Regions from separate parts of the Cryobacterium zhongshanensis genome, predicted to be linked through region 2. Evidence: predicted binding sites of a transcription regulator. Region 2 holds the regulator's gene; each other region holds the start of a gene.
What was found. The regulator LexA, encoded in region 2, represses DNA repair genes until DNA is damaged. The targets are predictions, from matches to a motif close to TCGAACANNTGTTCGA.

Region 1 (6,527 bases), on a different contig from region 2:
TCAGGAAGCCGATGAAGGCGATCCCGAATCCGACGAGGATGTTCCAGGAGCCGAGGCTGCCGATCGGCAGCGTTCCCTGGCTCACGTAGAAGACAATGATCCACGCCAGTCCGATGAGCATGAAGCCGAACATGACTGGTTTGAACCAGACGGCGTTCGGGGCGTCCTCGCCAGAGCGAACGACCTCGGTGCGGGCGGGCTTAGTGCGGGGATTCGTTCGAGCCATGCCTGCGATTCTAGCGCCATTGCCCCTCGGGCGACCTCGCCAGGGCTCGCCGGGCGCCTCTGCCGATTAGAATCGGAACCATGTCCGACGCCACCCCGCCCGCCGCGCCAGCGGAGAGTCGTCGCGCGCGACGAGCACTCCGGCGCCGCAAGCCGGTGAGCGTGATCGGTGTCTTCGGTGAAGTGCTCATCACGGGAGGCGTGCTCGTCTTCCTCTTCATTGCCTGGCAGCTGTGGTGGAACGACCTCGTCGTCGCCGGTGAGCAGTCCAGCGCGGCCAACCAGATCAGCCAGCAATGGATCGACGACGCGCAGGCGGCCAGCTCGACGCCGACACCCACGCCGACGAATACGCCGACTGCAGCTCCTGCCCAGCCGTCGGGCTTCGGAACTCCCGTGGTTGCCGTTGCCCCTGCCGAGGCACAGCCGTTCGCCGTGCTCTACGTGCCGCGCTACGGCGCCGCGTATTCGCGCACCATCGCGGAGGGCGTCGGCCTCAATGTGCTCAACAGCCCGCGGCTGGGTATCGGGCATTACCCGGGCACCCAGATGCCGGGCGAGGTCGGGAACTTCGTGGTGGCGGCGCACCGCAGTGCCAATGGCGGCGGCATGCACCTGATCAACGAGCTGCAGCTCGGCGATCCCATTTTCGTGCAGACGGCCGACGGGTACTACACGTACCGGTTCCGTGACCTGGAATACGTGCAACCGACCGACGTCGGCGTCCTCGCTGCCGTCCCGCACGCGCCGGGGGCGACCGCGACCGACCGCATCATCACCCTCACGAGCTGCAACCCGCTCTACTCCACTGCGGAACGCATCATCGCCTACGGTGTCTTCGACTCTTGGCAACCCATCTCGGCCGGCCCGCCAGCGGAACTTGCCGCCATCATCGCGGCCCAGGCCGCGGGCTAGGAGGCTCATCATGTACGCAGCACTGTGGCGGGTCCTTCCCGGCCCCCTCTGGCTCCGCATCCTCCAGGTGCTGGTGCTCGTCGCTCTTGTCCTCTTCGTCCTCGCCACGTGGGTGTTCCCGTGGGTGGACACCATCGTCAACAGCCAGGAATCGACGGTCGGCACGCCATGACCCGCATACTCGTCATCGACAATTACGACAGCTTCGTCTACACCCTCAACGGGTACCTGATGGAACTGGGGGCAGAGACAGAGGTCGTGCGGAATGACGCATTCCCACCGGAGGAAGCCGCTGCGCGCATCGCTGAGTTCGACGGTGTGCTGCTCTCGCCGGGGCCGGGGAAGCCCGCCGACGCGGGAGTGTCCATTGCCGTCGTCCGGGCCGCGTTCGAGGCCGGCTCGCCGCTCTTCGGCGTATGCCTGGGTCATCAGGCGATCGCGGAGGCCTTCGGGGCCACGGTGACGAACGCCGAGGAGCTCATGCACGGCAAGACGAGTCAGGTCACGCACGACGACAGCGCGTTCTACGCCGGCGTTCCCCAGCCCTTCACTGCGACGAGATACCACTCGCTCGCCGTCGTCGATTCCACGGTCCCGAGTGACCTCGTCGTGACCTCGCGCACGGCCGGAGGCGTGATCATGGGACTCCGGCACGCATCCGCTCCGATTCTCGGTGTGCAGTTCCACCCGGAATCGGTCCTCACGGAGGGTGGCTACCTCATGCTGGCCAACTGGCTGGCCCTCACCGGCCTCCCTGAGGCCCAGGAGACCGCACGGGGCCTCCACCCCATCCTCAAGCTGTCCTAACGTCACCTCCGCGCGGCTGTGCTCTGCCGTGCCGCGCTGCGGTCGCACGAGTGTGGTGGATGCCGGGTGCGACGCTGAGCCAGCAAGTGCCTTGGTCAGTCGAGTCCGCCTTGGTTCGATGTTCAGTCGCGGTTGGGTGGTCCGGTCAGGACCTGGTGGGCGCGGTGCCGGTTCGGTGGCCGCCAGAGTCGTTGCGGGTCGATCAGCCCCGGGGCCCGCACTTGTGGTGAGCCCTTCACCATCCGGATCTCCCACCCCGACGTGTCGATGGTGTGGTGATGGAACCAGCAGAGGAGGACCCCGTTGTCGACATTCGTCGGGCCGTCCTTCGCCCACGGCTTCACATGGTGCACTTCGGCCCAGTGGGCGGGGGCCTTGCACCCGGGGATGATGCACCCGCCGTCCCGGGCGGTGATCGCCCGCCGCTGCGCCCGGTTGAAATACCGCCGTTCCGGGCCCAGTTTCAGCACCTGGTTGTTGGCCCCGAACAACACCCCCTGGAAGCCGCCGTCGCAGATCCGTTGGTGCACCGTCTTCAGCGACACCGGTGCTTCGACCCCGTCGATCCACCCGACCCCGACCCCGGAGTCGAGGTCGACGGCGTTCACGTGCACCATCACCGTCGGCGCCGACCCACCCATCGACGGCGTGTCCTGGTCGCGAGCGGCATGTTCGATCAACGCGCGGAGGATGTCGGCGCGTTTCTCCCCGCTGGTGCGGGTGTCCTGGCGGCGTTCCCGAAGCTCGGCTTCGATCACGTCCAGCTCCGGGCCGGTGTCGGCTCCGGTGCCTTCGGTTTCGGCGCCGGGGATCATCTGCCCCGAATCCATCAGCGCCTGTTCTTCCTCGGTGGGGAACGCGGGCCGCGCGTGGAAGCTGAGGAAGGCGTCGAAGAGGGTGTTCATCATCCCGAACAGTTCCGGCGTGACCCCGCCCTTCACCGGATACAAGCCGTTCTTGAGTTGGCCGAAGCCGATGTTCGACTTCGCCTCGAACACGTCCTCCTGCGGCAGGACGCCGTCCGGGTCCAGGGCCGCCTGCCACTGCAACACCATGCCCCGGATCAGATCCGCAGCCGCCGGGACCCCCGCGCCGGCGAGGTTCTCGGTTTCCGGGGTGATCAGACCGGCCGCCGAGGCGACCAGAGCACGTTCCGCCGTCAGCAGGTCATCCGGCGCCACCCGGTGACTGATCGTCTGAAGCCCCGCCACGATCAACTCCGCGGTCTCCACCCCGATCTCCCCCGCGGTCAGGGCGGCCCCGACCGTCGGGAACAACGGCGGCAACCAGCCGCTCCCGCCGCACGGCCGCGGCAACACCGCATCGCCGAGCTTGGTGCGTCGCTTCACTTCCCTGGCCGACACCCGCGTCACCCGGGTCAGCACATCCAACGGACCTTTGCAGCCCATTCGCCATGCCAGCCCGTCCCGGTCGAGCACTCGGGCCCGCCGATCCACATCGGTGGCGGTGTTCACCCGGGCCGCATCCACCGTCCGCCCGATCGCCTCGACCATGCTGAGCGCCGTCACGGCTTCCGTATCGCTGAGCAGTCCGACCGGGATCGCCGCCAAGGCCTCCGCGAGGGCCGTCTGGGCCTCGAGGAGCCGGGCGACAGCATCCGCATGCACCGACGCAACCGAGCCGGCCAGGCCCTCAACACCCTCGAAACCCTCAGCAATCGCAACCGGATGAGCCGCCTCGACCGACGACTCCGCGGATGCGACCGACGACTCAGCCGACGACTCGGTGGAGACGAGGCCCACCGTGGTGGGCTGATCCCCCGCAGCCCCGGAACCGGGTGTCTGCGGGGTGTGTGACTGTGGATCCGAAGCTCCTGCCATACCCCGATTCTACCCCGAATCGAACACGAATGCGAGATTAGCTCACTTAATTATCGCCTCGGTGCTCCGAGTTTCACACCTGCACGCGAGTGTGCCGGCGCTCGAGGTGCCGAATTCAGGAGATGCGCCCGGGCGAGCGCCACGGGCCCGCGGACCAAGTGCGGCCGATCCCACCCGGACGCAGGCATCTCCTGAATTCGGCACGGCGACGGTCGCGTAAGCCAGGCGGGTTGCACGCTCTCGGGAGTGTGTGCATGCGCTCCTGTGGCTAACTCAGGAGATTGGCCCGGGCAGGCATTACCGGCCCTCGGACCAGTGCGGCCGAGCTACGCCGGGCTGCACGGATCTCCTGAGCTAGCCACGGCGGCGCCTGCGGCGGCCTGCCGGACGCATGCTCTCGGGCGCTTTGTGCACTCCTGCATCGCGAACGTGCTGGCCTGACTCGCCGTGGGCGCCCTAGCGTCGCGAAAGCGGTGCGGCGTCGGTCACTCCGCTCAGGCCAGCCGGTCACCCGCTGTCGCGGGCCGGGCCGGGCCGGGGAGGGTAAGGCGGGGAGCTACTTGGCGCAGTAGGTGAGTGAGACTTCGGACTTCTGTTGCACGTCGCCGGGGGCCTGGGATTGCTTGGTGACGGGTGAGCCCGGCTGGCTCGCACAGGTGGTGTCCGGGGTCGGCATCGGAACGAGCTGCACGCTCGGGCTCTGCAGGAGCTCACTCGCCGCCGTCAGCGACTGGCCGACGAGGTTCGGCAGGCTGACGAGGCCGCTGGAGATGAAGAGATTGATGGTGTCACCGGTCTGGGCGCTGGCCTGAAGCGCCGGGTCGGTACGCAGCACAAGGTTGGGTGCGATCGTCGCCGAGTTCTCCTTGGTGATCGAACCTGGCACGAGCCCGAGAGCACTGATCGCGGCCTGGGCATCGGCGATCGGCAGGTTCGTGACGTCCGGGACGGTCACGGGCTGCGGACCCGTTGACACGTAGACCTTGATCACATCGGTCGGCTGGGCGATCGTTCCGGCCGGCGGGTCCGTTCGCGTGACCTTGTCCTTGGGGACCGTCGCGCTGGCCTCCTGGGCCATCGTGGCGGCGAGGTCGGACTCGATGAGGGTATTCTGGGCGGCCTCGTAGCTCTCACCGACCAGTGAGGGCACCTTCCGGGAATTGTCCGGGAGATCGCTGCTCGGGGTAAGGCTGAAGGCCCAGATCATCACGGAGAGCACGATCACGATGACGCTGAGGATGCCGGCCCAGATCCAGATGACCGGAGGGCGTCGCTGGGTGCGCACCATCGTGGCGTCCTCGGCGAGCTGCTTGAGGGCGAGCTCCGATCCGGAGGTTGCCGTCGGCGGCGTACCGAAAAGGCTTGCGGAGGCTTCATCGACGGGGCGGTGCAGCGGGATCACGCCGGAGCCGGCGATCTCGACATCCGTTCGGAATTCGACGGCGCTCTGGTAGCGGGCGAAGCGGTCCTTTTCCAGGGCTCGCATCACGACGACGTCGAGGGCCGGAGAAATCTTGGGGTTGATCGAGCTCGGGGTGACCGGTGTCTCGCTGACGTGCTGGTAAGCGACGGCGACCGGGGTGTCGCCGCGGAAAGGGGTGCGGCCGGTGAGCATCTCGAAGAGGACGACACCGGTGGAGTACAGGTCGGTGCGTGCGTCGACGGATTCGCCCTTGGCCTGTTCCGGGGAGAAGTACGACGCGGTGCCGAGGATCGCGGTGGTCTGGGCGACCGTTGTCGAGGAATCCGAGATGGCTCTCGCGATGCCGAAGTCCATCACCTTGACCTGGCCGGTCTTGGTGATCATGATGTTGCCGGGCTTGATATCGCGGTGCACGACGCCCGCGCGGTGCGAGTACTCGAGCGCCGTCAGGACGCCGTCGATGATTCGCACGGCTTCGGTGGGCTGGACGGGACCTTCGCGGATGATGTCCTTGAGCAGGCGTCCGTCGACGAATTCCATCACGATGAATGGAATCTGCGACTCGAGGCCGCCGGGTTCTCCGACGGTCTCCTCGCCTGCGTCGAAGACGCGCACGATCGTGGGGTGCGCCATCCGCGCCGCGGCCTGCGCCTCCTGGCGGAAGCGGGTGCGGAAGGCGGGGTCGGCCGCGAGGGAGGATTTCAGGAGTTTGATCGCCACCGTGCGGCCGAGCCGCGCGTCGGTGCCGATGTGCACGTCGGACATGCCGCCGCGACCAATGAGTGCCCCCACTCGATAGCGACCTGCGAGCAGGCGGCCTTCATCACTCACAGACTCACTCCCACTCTTGTCGACCATCGTCCCCTGGTCACCCAGATCTTGGCTATTTTACCTGAAGTGTCCGGCCTTCCTTACGGGGCGACCACGACATCTGTCGAGGAGGGCGACCAGCCGGAGGCGACCTGGCCGCAGTAGTACAGGAACTTGACTGTCACGGGCCCGGGCGCTGCTCCCGCGGTGACCGCTGCCGTCGTGACGCCGGCTGCGGTCGGGTTGGCTGAGGCTACGGCGCCGCCGGTCGCCTCGAGCTTGTACCCGGCCAGAGTCTGCCCGGCGGGGCAGGACTGGGCCGTCCAGGTGTAGGTGACCGTGCCACCGGGGGCAACAGTCTTCTTGTCCGCCGTCGGAGCCGCGGTCGGGGTGTCCGGAACGAGGGCCGGCGCGTAGACCGTGACGGTGATCTTCTCGCCCTTCTTGACCGGGCCCGTCGGGTTGACCTTGTAGACCGTGTCGACGACCTGAGTGGCCGGGTCGAC
Region 2 (6,527 bases):
GGCCGCGGATGTCGTCGACCATGCGCAGCATTTCGGGCGTGTGCGCGAATGCGGCAACGGCCGCCGCCTGGGTCAGCGCGGAGAGGTGGTACGGCAGGCGCACGAGCCGGAGCGCATCCGTCACGGCAGGGTCGGCCGCGAGGTAGCCCACCCGGGCGCCGGCGAACGCGAAGGCCTTGCTCATCGTGCGGGAGACCAGCAGGCGCTCCCGCCCGGGCAGCAGGGTGAGAGCGGATGCCGTCCCCACCGGGGCGAATTCGGCGTAGGCCTCGTCGACCACCACGATCCCGTCGCAGGCGTCATAGACGGCGGCGATCACATCGAGCGAGAGCGGGGTGCCGGTCGGGTTGTTCGGGGAGCACAGGAAGACGAGGTCGGGATTGACGCGATTGACCCACTCGACGGCGCGCCTCGGGGTGAGTTCGAAGTCGGCGTCGCGGTCACCGGCGATCCAGCGCGTCCCGGTGCCCGAGGCGAGCAGCGGGTACATCGAATAGGTGGGGGCGAAACCAAGCAGGGTGCGTCCCGGACCGCCGAAGGCCTGGAGCACCTGCTGGAGAACCTCATTGGAGCCGTTGGCGGCCCAGATGTTCTGGCGGGTGAGACCGTGTCCCAGGTAGCGGGCCATCGCCTCGCGCAGTTCGGTGAATTCCCGGTCCGGGTACCGGTTGATCCCCCGGATCGCGGCGGCCAGTGCGGCCGCGATGTCGACGGCCACGTCCTCGGGGATGCCGTGGGTGTTCTCATTCACATTGAGAGCGACCGGCACGTGCAGCTGGGGCGCCCCGTAGGGAGTGAGCCCGCGCAGGTTGTCGCGGAGGGGCAGGTCGTTGAGACTGGTCACTCCCCCCATAATACCGGTGGGCATGTTGACGATGGTTCAGTATTCAGCCGGCCCCGTGCTCGGCTCCCCGTGCATTCAGCCCGCTCAGTAATCAGCCGACTCGGCGTTCAGCCTGCTCGGTGTTCAGCCGGCTCAGTAATCGGCGGGCTCAGTATTCGGCGGGAAGGGCCAGGCGCTGGCCGGGCTGCACGCTCTCGGAGGGCAGCTGGTTCAGGTTGACGATGTCGGCGATGACCTCGCGCGGGTCGGCGGAGGGCGCGATGTGCTCGGCGAGCTGCCACAAGGACTGGCCCGACTGGATCGTGACGTAGTCGAACGTCGTTGCGCTGTCGCTCGCGCCGCTGCCGCTCAGCGTGCTGCCGTCTGCGGCGGCGAGGCCGCCGTTGAGTGCGAGCGCGAGGGCGCCCACGACGAGGGGAACGGCGGCGGCGGCGGTCAGCACGGCACGACCGCGCCGCGTGATGCGCAGCCGGGTGTGCGCCCCCGGGACCAGCTCGATTGTTGTGCTCATGTCTGCCTCCTGTGTATTCGTATCCGGCTCTCGGCCGGGAGAGCCGGATACGAAGCTATGTTCCGAATATATATTCGATTGTTCGAACAATCAAGACTTTCTCCGGTTATTATTGGGGTGAAGTACACGACACACTCGAATGAATGTCTCTCTTTCGCCCCACGCTGGTTACAGTTTCGATTGACTGGTCTGAACTCAACCAGCGACCACTGACATTCGGATACGGTCGCCTCACGGCATCCGCCGCGGCGACCGACCACCACCCGCCCACCGCCACCGACAGGAGCGACATCGTGACCCAGGACAGCGTGACCCCGGACAGCGTGACCCAGTTCAGCGGCGGATCCCCTGAACGAGGCGGCACGCGACGGAGGAAGAGCCTCAGCGACAAGCAGCGCGCGATCATGGACGTGATCCAGCGCTCCGTCGGGCAGAGGGGCTATCCGCCGAGCATGCGCGAGATCGGTGACGCCGTCGGTCTGTCGTCGCTCTCGAGTGTCACCCACCAGCTCAACCAGCTCCAGCTCAGCGGTTACCTGCGCCGGGACCCGAACCGGCCACGGGCGCTCGAGGTCCTGATCGAGTTGCCGCAGTCGCCGGAGGACACCGCGGCGGGAGCCGCGGAGAACTTCCAGCAGGGCACCCCGGTCGGCGACGCGGCGATGGTGCCGCTCGTCGGACGGATCGCCGCCGGTGTGCCGATCATGGCCGACCAGCAGGTCGACGAGATCTTCCCGCTCCCGCGCCAGCTCGTGGGCAAGGGCGAACTGTTCATGCTCAAGGTCGTCGGCGAGTCGATGATCGACGCCGCGATCATGGACGGCGACTGGGTCGTCGTCCGCCAGCAGAAGACCGCGGAGAACGGCGAGATCGTCGCCGCGATGCTCGACGGCGAGGCGACGGTGAAGGTGTTCCGGCAGCGTGACGGCCACACCTGGCTGCTGCCGAGGAACACCAACTTCGAGCCGATCCTGGGCGACCACGCCGAGATCCTCGGCAAGATCGTCGCCGTTCTGCGTTCCCTTTAGTCCGGCGCTCCCGGCAGCCCGGCGCCCGCGCTCCAGCGCTCGCTCTCAGTAGGCGCGCCATTTGCGCCGCTTCGCGCCAGGCATGCCTGGCGCGAAGCGGCGAAACTGGAGCGCAGAGAACCGGACCTGGCGCGAAGCAGCGGAACTGGCGCGTCTTGCGCGGCACGGGCTCGCCCCCGGGACAGCTCAGGCGCGGGCGGGCACCCGCTCGGCGAGGCGCGCACGCACGATCCGGGTCGCCTCGATCATGTTGGTCAGGGACTCGACCGTCTCGGCGTAACCGCGGGTCTTGAGCCCGCAGTCCGGGTTCACCCAGACCTGCCCGACCGGGATGGCCGCAACGGCACGGTCGAGCAGCTCCGTGAGTTCGGCGACGCTCGGCACCCGCGGCGAGTGGATGTCGTAGACGCCCGGCCCGATGCCGTGGTCGAAACCGTTGGCCTGGATGTCCGCGACGACCTCCATCCGGGAGCGGGCCGCCTCGATGCTCGTCACGTCGGCGTCGAGGTTGCGGATGGCGTCGATCACGACGCCGAACTCGGAGTAGCAGAGGTGGGTGTGGATCTGGGTGGCATCCAGCACCCCCGCCGTCGCGAGCCGGAACGAACCGACGGACCAGTCCAGGTAGTCGGCGTGCCCGGCCTTCTTGAGCGGGAGCAGTTCGCGCAGGGCGGGTTCGTCGACCTGGACGATGCCGATTCCGGCGGCCTCGAGGTCGGCGATCTCGTCGCGGAGGGCGAGGGCGACCTGACGGGCGGTCTCGCCGAGGGGCTGGTCGTCCCGCACGAAGGACCAGGCGAGGATGGTGACCGGTCCGGTCAGCATGCCCTTGACCGGCTTCGCGGTGAGGCCCTGCGTGTAGGTCGACCACTCGACGGTGATCGGCTTCGGGCGCGAGACATCGCCCCACAGGATGGACGGTCGCGTGCACCGGCTGCCGTAGGACTGGACCCAGCCGTTCTCGGTGACCGCGAAGCCGTCGAGGTTCTCGGCGAAGTACTGCACCATGTCGTTGCGCTCGGGTTCGCCGTGCACGAGCACGTCGAGGCCGATCTCCTCCTGGAGGTCGACGACCCGGGCGATCTCCGCGCGCATCAGGTCGCGGTACTCGTCTGCGTCGAGCACTCCCGTGAGGAAACGGGCGCGGGCGCGGCGGATCTCCCCGGTCTGCGGGAAGGAGCCGATCGTCGTCGTCGGCAGGAAGGGCAGCGCGAGGGCGGTCTCCTGGGCGGCGAGGCGGTCGGCGTACTCCCCGCGGGTGAAGTCGTCGGCGGTGAGCGCTGCGGCGCGGGCCCTGACGGCACCGTCGCGCACTCCGGGGGCGATGCGGCGGGCGGCGAGGGCTCTGGTCGCGGCGTCGAGCTCGGCGTCGATGGCCTCCCGGCCGTCGGCCAGGCCGCGGGCCAGGGTCGCGACCTGGCCGACCTTCTCGTCGGCGAAGGCGAGCCAGCTCACGAGGTCTGCACCGAGCGCGGACTCGTCGGTGACCGTGTGCGGGACGTGCTGCAGGCTCGTCGAGGTCGAGACGGCGACCCGCGGTGACAGGACGCTGACCTCGTCGAGGTGGGCGAAGGCATCCGCCAGGTCGCCGCGCCAGATGTTGTGCCCGTCGATGACACCGGCGACGAGCGTCTTCCCCTCGAGGCCGGGGACGGCCGCGGGCAGGGCGCCGCGGACGAGGTCGAGGCCGATGGCTTCGATCGGTGCGGCGGCGAGCACGGGCAGGGCGTCGTCGAGGCTGCCGTAGGGAGCGGCGACGAAGATCGCCGGGCGCTGGGCGAGGTGGCCGAGGGTCCCGTACGCCCACTGCACTGCGGTGAGAGCCTCGGCGCGGGGCACAGGGACGCTCTCGCTGACGAGGCCCGGTTCGTCGAGCTGCACCCAGTCGGCGCCGGCGTCCGCGAGGCGCTGCAGCAGCGTCGCGTAGACCGGAATGAGGTCGTCGAGCCGGTCGAGGGGCTCGAAGCCCGCGGGGGCTTCGTCGCTCGGCTTGCTGAGCAGCAGGAACGTCACCGGGCCGACGATGACGGGTCGGGTCAGGAAGCCGGCCGCGCGCGCTTCCTCGAATTCGCGCACGATCCGGTCGCTCGACAGGGAGAACTCCGTTTCCGGTCCGATCTCCGGCACGAGGTAGTGGTAGTTCGAGTCGAACCACTTGGTCATCTCGAGCGGGAGGCTCTCCCCTTCGCCGCGAGCGAGGGTGAAGTATCCGGCGAGGTCGATGCGTCCGTCGGCGTCGAGGAGCCCGGCGAAGCGGGCCGGTACGGCGCCGACCGTGCAGAGCGCGTCGAGCATCTGGTCGTAGAAGGAGAACGACTCGGGGATGGCCGAGTCTGTGCGCCCGAGACCGAGGGCGGCGAGGCGGTCGCGGGTGGCCTGGCGCAGTCCGGCCGCGGTGGCTTCGAGCTCTGCGGCGGTTGTGGTGCCGGCCCAGAACGCTTCGACGGCCTTCTTGAGCTCACGGCGCGGGCCGATGCGCGGGTAGCCGAGGATCGTGCCTGCGGGGAACGGGGAGGTGCTGGTCATGGCGTGTCCTTTGCGGTGAGGGTGCTGTGCGGTTCGGATGGGCGGATCATCGGATGATCGGGGCTTGAGGGGGGGGGTAGGGGCTTCGGGTCGGGCGGTGGTGCGTCGGCCCGATTTCGGGCGCGACGGAAACCCGTGGCGCAGGCGCTGCGTTCGGGTGGACGGGAGAGCTGCGGAGGCGGGAAGGAGCATCCGCCGTCGCTCTACACGATCGTGGGCAGTGCCGTCGGGGCCGGAGCCTGAGGCTGAGCAGGAGTGTCCCGAACCGGCGCCGTCGCGCCGAGCAGGCCGCAGCCGTCGAGCACCTCGAGAACGGTCTCGTGCTGGTTGAAGGCGTAGAGGTGCAGCCCGGGCGCTCCCCCGGCGATCACCTGGGCGGCGAGGTCGACGGCGTGGCGGATGCCGATCTCGCGCTGGCCTTCCCTGGTCGGTTCGATCTCGAGCCGGATGGACAGGTCTGCCGGCATCTGTTCGCCGGACAGCTCGATGATCCGCCGCAGTCTGGCCGGGCTCGTCACCGGCATGATGCCGGGCAGGATCGGGAAGAGCACCCCGGCCTCCCTCGCCCGCTGGACGAAGCTCAGGAAGTGGTCGGCGTGGAAGAAGAGCTGGGTGATGCCGAGGTTCGCGCCGGCCGCCTGCTTGGCGAGCAGGGTGTCGATGTCCTGCGCCGAGGAGCGTGAGCGGGGGTGGCCGTTCGGGAACGCCGCCACGGCGATCCGCACCTTCTCGTGGCCGGCCTTCACGGCGCGGGCGGCCGGGATGCCGGGGATGATCGTCTCGCGGTACGGCGACTTCTCGGCCTGGACGCGGTGGATGAGCTGCACGAGTTCGGCGGCGCTGCCGAAGTCGCCGAGGAACGCCTCGCCCTCCTTCGTTCCGGCAGGGGGGTCGCCGCGGAGGGCGAGGAAGCTGCGCACTCCCGCGTCGAGGAATTCGCGGATCAGCCGGTTCGCCTCCTCGTGGGTGGAGCCGACGCAGGTGAGGTGGGCCATCGCCTCGACGTTCGTCGTGCGCAGGATGCGGCTGAGCACGTCGAGCGAGGAGCGGCGCGAGGATCCGTTGGCTCCGTAGGTGACCGAGAGGAAGTCGGGTCCTGCCGCGGCGAGATGGTCGATCGTCGTCGCGAGGGCGGCAGCGGCGGCATCCGTTTTGGGCGGATACAGCTCGAAGGAGAACGGGATGCGCCGGGTGCGGGCGGAGTCCGGTGGAGTGGACATGCATTCCTCATTCGACAGGAGCCAGTGCGTGCACTGAAATGGCCGGGCGGCCGCGGACCGCCAGGGAGCCCTGGCGGGTGTTCGCGGGCGGGTGCCGGGCTCGGCTGTCGCTCCATGCCGGCGGAGGAAATCCGTCGGCAACGATTGAAGAAAACACTAGCAATCCCCGAACGGGATTGCACGAGTGTGACCGTTCGTTACCGGGGTCAGCTCGCGACGGCGGGCGCGGTGCCTGACGGTGCGAGGAGGAACGGCGCGAACAAGGACTGGATCTCGGTCGTGACGAGGGCGCGTACCCGGGTGCCGGTCTCGGCGTAGTCGGTGCTCAGGATCGTGCCCTGCGCGTGCAGGATCGCGATCAGGTCGCCGCGCTCGTAGGGGATGAGCAGGTCGAGCTC
Region 3 (6,527 bases), on a different contig from region 2:
CGGCACCGCCCGCCCGGCGTGGCCGCACGGTCACGACCATGCTGCCGACGTGCCTGCGGTGCACGGTGTCGCCGTCGAGCGAGAGGATGTCTCCCGCGAACATATCGAGCCAGCGCAGGCCGCCCCACGAGGGGGACCACACGGGGCCCTCGCCGTGGAAGGCGAGCGGATCGGTACGCTGTTCGGCCTGCATGGCTCGTGCTCAGTCGCGCAGGATCTGGACGGGAATCGCCACGGCGAGGGCCACGCAGAGGATCCCGCCGAAGAAGATCGGCAGCTGGCCGGCGGTGACGGTGAAGGCGAACCCGAAGAGCCACAGTCCGAAGACGAACACGGCCATCGCGAAGATGAAGGCGACAACATTCATGGGAAGAGTCCTTTCCAGAGCGGCCCGGCCGTTCCGCGCCACCACGAGCGTAACCGGTCGCGGTACGGGCGCGGGGGCCGGATCGTCACCGGCCGGAGGGCCGGCGGCCGGATCAGGCCACTGGTTCGATCAGTTCCGGACCGTTGCCGCTGAGCGGTGCGACCTCATGGAACCGCAGTCCCTCCACCGACTCCGCAGAGGCGCCGACAGCAGCGTCCACGAACTCCTGATCGCCGACGGTGTGCGGGTCGAGCCATTGGTCCCAGGTCTCCTCCGGGAGCACGACGGGCATCCGCTCGTGAAGTCCCCTCAGGCGGCCGGTCGCCTCCTGGGTCAGGATCGTCGCGCTCAGCACCCAGCGCGCCGGGTCGTCTTCCGCGAGGTCCGGGTTGCGCCACCAGGCATAGAGACCGGCGAGGGCGAGGGGCAGCCCGTCTTCCGAATGCACGAAATACGGGGTCTTGACGGTGCCCTCTGTGCGCCATTCATAGTAGCCGGTGGCCGGAACGAGGGCGCGCCTGGACGCAAGCGACGGCTGGAACGTGGCCTTCTCCCCCACGGTCTCCGACCGGGCGTTGAAGGTCGGGAACTTCGACACGAGTGCCGTTGCGAACGAGGGCACGAGCGACCAGCGTGCAGACTCGAGCCTGCGCACGACACTGCCGGATTTCGCCGACTCGAGCACGATCGGAATCCGCTCGGTCGGCGCGATGTTCCACGACGGCTCCGGGAGGTTCTCGCCCTCGTGCTCGACGTCGAACATCGCGGCGAGGTCCGGCGCCGTGTCCGTGATGATGAATCGACCGCACATGACTTCAGGCTAGCGCGACCCACCGACATCCCTCGCCCGGGGCTCCCCCAGGTGCTGCGCCCGCACCCGACCCCCTTGACTTAATCGAAAGTCTGTTCGAATATAGTGAGGTGTCCCGTCTTCCCGTCCCCCGCACCGGAGCCGGCTCGCGAGAGGTCGCGGCCGGGCTCCAGTCGCGCATCCGCGGGATGGAATCCACGAGGCTCGGGCTCGAGACACGGCCGGCCGCTGCGGGATTCGAGGGCCTCCTGCCCGGAGGGGCGCTCAGGCCCGGCGCGGTCTACGCCGTGGACAGCTCCATCTCCCTCCTCCTCGCCCTGCTCGCCGGGCCGTCCGTCGCCGGGTCGTGGTGCGGGATCATCGGCCTGCCCGATCTCGGTCCCGAGGCGGCGACGAGCCTGGGAATCGACCTGGCGCGTCTCGTCCTGGTGCCTGCACCCGGCGACCACTGGCTCACGGTCACGGCTGCCCTCGCCGACGTGCTTCCCGTCGTCGCGGTCCGGCCGCCGCGGCGCGTGTCGGAGACCGAGGCCTCCCGCCTCGGCGCCAGGCTCCGGCAGCGCGGGTGCACGCTCCTCGTCGCCGGAGAGTGGCCGCAGGCGGAGGCGCGGCTCTCCCTGCGCACGAACACCTGGTCCGGGCTCGGGTTCGGCCACGGCCACCTGACCGGACGAGAGGTCCTCGTCGCCGCATCCGCGCGCTCGGGCCTCCCCCGCACCGCACGGATGTCGCTGGCCGGCCTGTCGTCGGATGCCCCGGCCGACCAGGACTCCCGACCCGATGTCGAGCTCCCCGCACTGCGGTACGGCGAGGCGGTATGACGATGACCGCGCTCACCGGCTCGCTCACCGGCTCGCTCACCGGCCCCGCCAACGACCCGGGTGTCGGGCGAACATCCGGACCCGATCGGACCATCGTGCTGTGGTGCCCGGACTGGCCGGTCACGGCGGCCCGGGCGCGGGCGGGACTCCCCGCGGATGCCCCGGTCGCGCTCCTCGACAGGGGAACCGTGTTCGCGTGCTCGACGGCCGCCCGCGGGGCCGGGGTGCGGCGAGGACTCACCGTTCGTGAGGCCCAGTTCCGCTGCCCTGACCTCATCGCGCTCGGCTACGACCGCGTGCTCGACGATCGGGCGTTCGAGCCGGTCATCGAACGCCTCGAGGACATGACGCCCGGGGTGCAGGTACTCCGGCCAGGCCTGTGCGCCGTCCGCTCCCGCGGGCCGGCCCGCTTCTACGGGAGCGAATGGGCTGCCGCTGAGACGCTGATCGCCTGCGTCGCCGCACTCGGGATTCCCGGCGCCCGGGCCGGCATCGCCGATGGCGCCTTCGCCGCGGAACAGGTCGCCAGGGACGCGGGCACCGCCCCCGTGAGGGTCGTCCCGCCCGGCGGCTCCGCGGCCTTCCTCGCCGTCCGTCCGGTGACCACGCTCGTCGACGCAGGTCTCATCGACGGGGAACTCGCGACCCTGCTCCGTCGACTCGGGGTGCACACCCTGCGGGACTTCGCGGCGCTCCCCGCCGACCGGGTCCGGCACCGCTTCGGGGCGGCAGCCGCACGCGCCCACCGGATCGCCGGGGCGACCGATGACAGCAGGGTCGTACCCCGCGTCCCGCCCCGGCACCGGGAGGTGGCCTTCGACTGGGAACCCCCGCTCGACCGCGTCGACCAGGTCACCTTCGCCATCCGCGCCGGACTCGACGACTTCGTCAGGGCCCTCGCCGCTTCGCGCCTCGTCTGCACGGAGGTCACTATCGAGGTCTGCACCGACTCCGCAGCGGGAGTCGGAGCCGTCCAGACCCGGTCGTGGCGACATCCGCGCTGGTTCACCGGCGCCGACATCGCGGACCGGGTGCGCTGGCAGTTGCAGGGCGCTGGCCCCGGTGCGAGCGAGCTCGAGGCCGCCATCACGCGGGTCCGGGTCATCCCCGAGCGGGTGGACTCGACCGCCGATCACGAGCAGGGGCTCTGGGATTCCGGGCCCGACGAAAGAATCCACCACGCGCTCACCCGCGTGCAGGGCCTGCTCGGGCACGACGGTGTGCTCACCGCGGTCCCCGGCGGCGGACGGCTGCTCAGGGACCGCCGGGTGCTCGTTCCCTGGGGCGACGCGCCCCCGGCCGGCCAGGTCCAGCCCGCGGCCGCGCGCGAACGCGCAGCCGCGGCACCCTGGCCCGGCCGGCTTCCCGGGCTCTCCCCTGCGACGGTCTTCACCGACCCGCCCCCGGTCCTGCTCCTCGCGCCGGACGGCGCCTCCGTCGGGGTCGACGACCGCGGCGTCCTCTCCGGAGCCCCGGCGTCCTTCTCGCCCGGCCTCCGGCAGGAGGACCTCGGCGCCGTCACGGCCTGGGCCGGACCGTGGCCTCTCGTCGAGCACTGGTGGGATCCCGTCAGGGCGCACCACTCGCAGCGCCTCCAGCTCGTGGACGCGTCGGGAACGGCGTGGTTGCTGCTCCTCGAGGCAGCCGGCTGGGTCGCGGAGGCCCGGTATGACTGAGAACCCGATGACTGAGGATGCGATGACCAAGGATGCGATGACTGAGAATGCGATGACCGGCGACCCGATGGCTGAGGTCGCCGGCTGATGGGCTGGAGCAATCCCCCGATCCCGTGGTCCGAACTCGAGCGCGCCCTCTCGGACCGGCGCCGTCCCGGCGGACCGCCACCAGGAGCCGACGGCGGCGACAGCCCGGCGTGGTCGAGCAAGCGCCGACCATACGCCCCTGCCCCGCCGATGCCGCCCGCGGGCCCTGCCGCCGAGGCTGCCGTCGTGCCGTACGCCGAGCTGCACGCGCACTCCAACTTCAGCTTCCTCGATGGTGCGAGTTCCCCGGAGGCCCTGCTCGAGGAAGCTTCGAGACTCGGACTCTCCGCTCTCGCCCTGGCCGACCACGACGGGCTCTACGGCGCCGTTCGCCTCGCCGAGACGGCCGAGAGCTTCCCAGGCATCGCCACGGTCTTCGGCGCCGAGCTCTCCCTCGGCCTCACCGAGCCCCAGAACGGCAGCGCGGACCCGGCCGGCACCCACCTGCTCGTGCTGGCCCGCGGCCAGGCCGGCTACCACCGCCTCTCCGGTGCCCTCACGAACGCGCATCTCGCCGGCGGGGAGAAGGGCCGCCCGGTGTACGACCTGGAGGAGCTCGCGGCCCGGGCCGACGGTACCTGGGCCGTGCTGACCGGATGCCGCAAGGGCGCCGTCCGCCGGGCGCTCGCCGCGGGGGGCCCCGCTGCCGCGGCACGGGAACTGGGCGCGCTCGTGCGCCTCTTCGGCAGGGACAACGTTTTCGTGGAACTGTACGATCACGGCTACCCGGCGGACAGTGCCGCCAACGACGTCCTCGCGGGACTCGCCGGTGAAGCCGTTCTGCCGGTGCTCGCCACGAATGCCGTGCACTACGCCACCCCGGCGGGCTCCCGGCTCGCAGCGGCGCTCGCGTCCGTGCGCGCCCGGCGCAGCCTCGATCAGATGGACGGCTGGCTCGCCGGCTCCGACGGGGCGCACCTGCGCAGTGGAGCCGAGATGGCCGCCCGATTCGCGCGCTATCCCGGCGCGGTCGCGAACACGGTTCCGCTCGCGGCCGAGCTCGCCTTCTCGCTCCGCAGGGCCCGCCCTCGCCTGCCGCGTCAGGACGTCCCTGCCGGGCACACGCCGATGACGTGGCTGCGCTCTCTCGTGATGGACGGCGTGGCCGAGAAGTACCCGGGCGCCTCCCCGTCGGTGCTCGAGCGCATCGAGAAGGAGCTCGCGGTCATCGAGGCCAAGGATTTCCCCGGCTACTTCCTGATCGTGCACGACATCGTCCGGTTCGCGCGCAGTCGCGGCATCCTCTGCCAGGGCCGCGGCTCCGCGGCGAACTCCGCTGTCTGCTTCGTGCTCGGCATCACCGCCGTCGACTCGATCTTCTACCGGCTTCCCTTCGAACGCTTCCTGTCGAGCCTCCGGGACGAGGAACCGGACATCGACGTCGACTTCGACTCCGACCGGCGCGAGGAGGTCATCCAGTACGTCTACGGCCGCTATGGCAGGCTCAACGCCGCGCAGGTCGCGAACGTCATCACCTACCGGCCGAAGATCGCCGTGAGGGACATGTCCAAGGCTCTCGGTTTCAGCACCGGGCAGCAGGACGCCTGGTCCAAGCAGGTCGAGCGCTGGGGCGAGGCCGTGTCGAGCCCGGAGCACGACATCCCCCCGCTCGTGACCGACCTCGCCGAACAGATCCTCGGCTCGCCCCGGCACCTCGGAATCCACTCCGGCGGCATGGTCCTGACCGACCGGCCCGTCGGCGAGGTCTGCCCGATCGAGCCGGCGAGGATGGACAACCGGACCGTGCTGCAGTGGGACAAGGACGACTGCGCCTGGATGGGCCTGGTGAAGTTCGACCTGCTCGGACTCGGCATGCTCGCGGCCATCCAGTACGCCTTCGACCTCACGACCCTGCACCTCGGCGAGACGTGGACCCTCGCGACCATCCCTCGCGAGGAGGCCGGCGTCTACGACCAGCTCTGCCGAGCGGACTCCGTCGGCGTCTTCCAGGTCGAAAGCCGCGCCCAGATGGGGACCCTGCCCCGGTTGCAGCCGCGCCGGTTCTATGACCTCGTCGTCGAGATCGCCCTGATCCGGCCGGGGCCCATCCAGGGCGGTGCCGTGCATCCGTACATCCGCCGCAAGCTCGGCCAGGAACCGGTGACGTACCTGCACCCGAAACTCGAGCCCGTGCTCGAGCGCACCCTCGGCATCCCGCTCTTCCAGGAGCAGCTCATGCAGATGGCGATGGCCGTCGGCGGGTGCTCCGGCGAGGACGCCGACCTGCTCCGGCGCGCGATGGGGTCCAAGCGCGGCATCGAGAAGATCTCCACCCTCCGCGGCCGGCTGTATGCCGGGATGGCAGGCAACGGCATCACCGGGGACGTGGCGGACACGATCTACGCCAAGATCGAGGCCTTCGCCAACTTCGGCTTCGCGGAGAGCCACTCGATCAGCTTCGCGCTGCTCGTCTATGCGAGCGCCTGGTTGCGCCTGCACTACCCCGGCGCCTTCCTGGCGGCCCTCCTCCGCGCCCAGCCCATGGGCTTCTACTCTCCGCAGTCTCTCGTCGCGGACGCGCGCCGTCACGGCGTTACCGTACTCCGCCCGGACATCCTGCGCTCGGGTGCCGACGCCGGCCTCGAGCCCACCGGGGCTCCCGCGACGGTCCGCAGGGCGGCCTGCCTGTGCGCCGAGCAGCCGCCGGTGCCGCCCTTCGACCGCGCGGTTCCGCCGGACTGGGCCGACCACCGCAGGGACGGCGACTTCGCCGTCCGCCTCGGCCTCTCCGAGGTCTCCGGCATCGGCGGCGACCTCGCCCCCCG

Region 1: the regulator LexA is predicted to act here: its motif matches at 3,808-3,823, upstream of MQH31_RS15510 (HNH endonuclease signature motif containing protein).
Region 3: the regulator LexA is predicted to act here: its motif matches at 1,263-1,278, upstream of imuA' (DnaE2-dependent mutagenesis accessory factor ImuA').

Annotation. Positions count from the first base shown of each region.
Region 1 covers NZ_JALGAR010000004.1:296,349-302,875, reverse strand. Annotated here, with positions in the region: gene MQH31_RS15530 (cell division protein CrgA) at 1-226, opposite strand, end outside; gene MQH31_RS15525 (class E sortase) at 307-1,140, shown strand; gene MQH31_RS15520 (hypothetical protein) at 1,151-1,312, shown strand; gene MQH31_RS15515 (anthranilate synthase component II) at 1,309-1,947, shown strand; gene MQH31_RS15510 (HNH endonuclease signature motif containing protein) at 2,070-3,788, opposite strand; gene pknB (Stk1 family PASTA domain-containing Ser/Thr kinase) at 4,345-6,069, opposite strand; gene MQH31_RS15500 (serine/threonine-protein kinase) at 6,123-6,527, opposite strand, start outside.
Region 2 covers NZ_JALGAR010000010.1:34,680-41,206, forward strand. Annotated here, with positions in the region: gene MQH31_RS20110 (histidinol-phosphate transaminase) at 1-853, opposite strand, end outside; gene MQH31_RS20115 (LysM peptidoglycan-binding domain-containing protein) at 993-1,355, opposite strand; gene lexA (transcriptional repressor LexA) at 1,760-2,383, shown strand; gene metE (5-methyltetrahydropteroyltriglutamate--homocysteine S-methyltransferase) at 2,570-4,909, opposite strand; gene MQH31_RS20130 (methylenetetrahydrofolate reductase) at 5,113-6,129, opposite strand; gene hflX (GTPase HflX) at 6,336-6,527, opposite strand, start outside.
Region 3 covers NZ_JALGAR010000001.1:1,676,349-1,682,875, reverse strand. Annotated here, with positions in the region: gene MQH31_RS07640 (SMP-30/gluconolactonase/LRE family protein) at 1-193, opposite strand, end outside; gene MQH31_RS07635 (hypothetical protein) at 203-367, opposite strand; gene MQH31_RS07630 (SOS response-associated peptidase) at 480-1,178, opposite strand; gene imuA' (DnaE2-dependent mutagenesis accessory factor ImuA') at 1,289-1,999, shown strand; gene MQH31_RS07620 (DNA polymerase Y family protein) at 2,002-3,675, shown strand; gene MQH31_RS07615 (error-prone DNA polymerase) at 3,763-6,527, shown strand, end outside.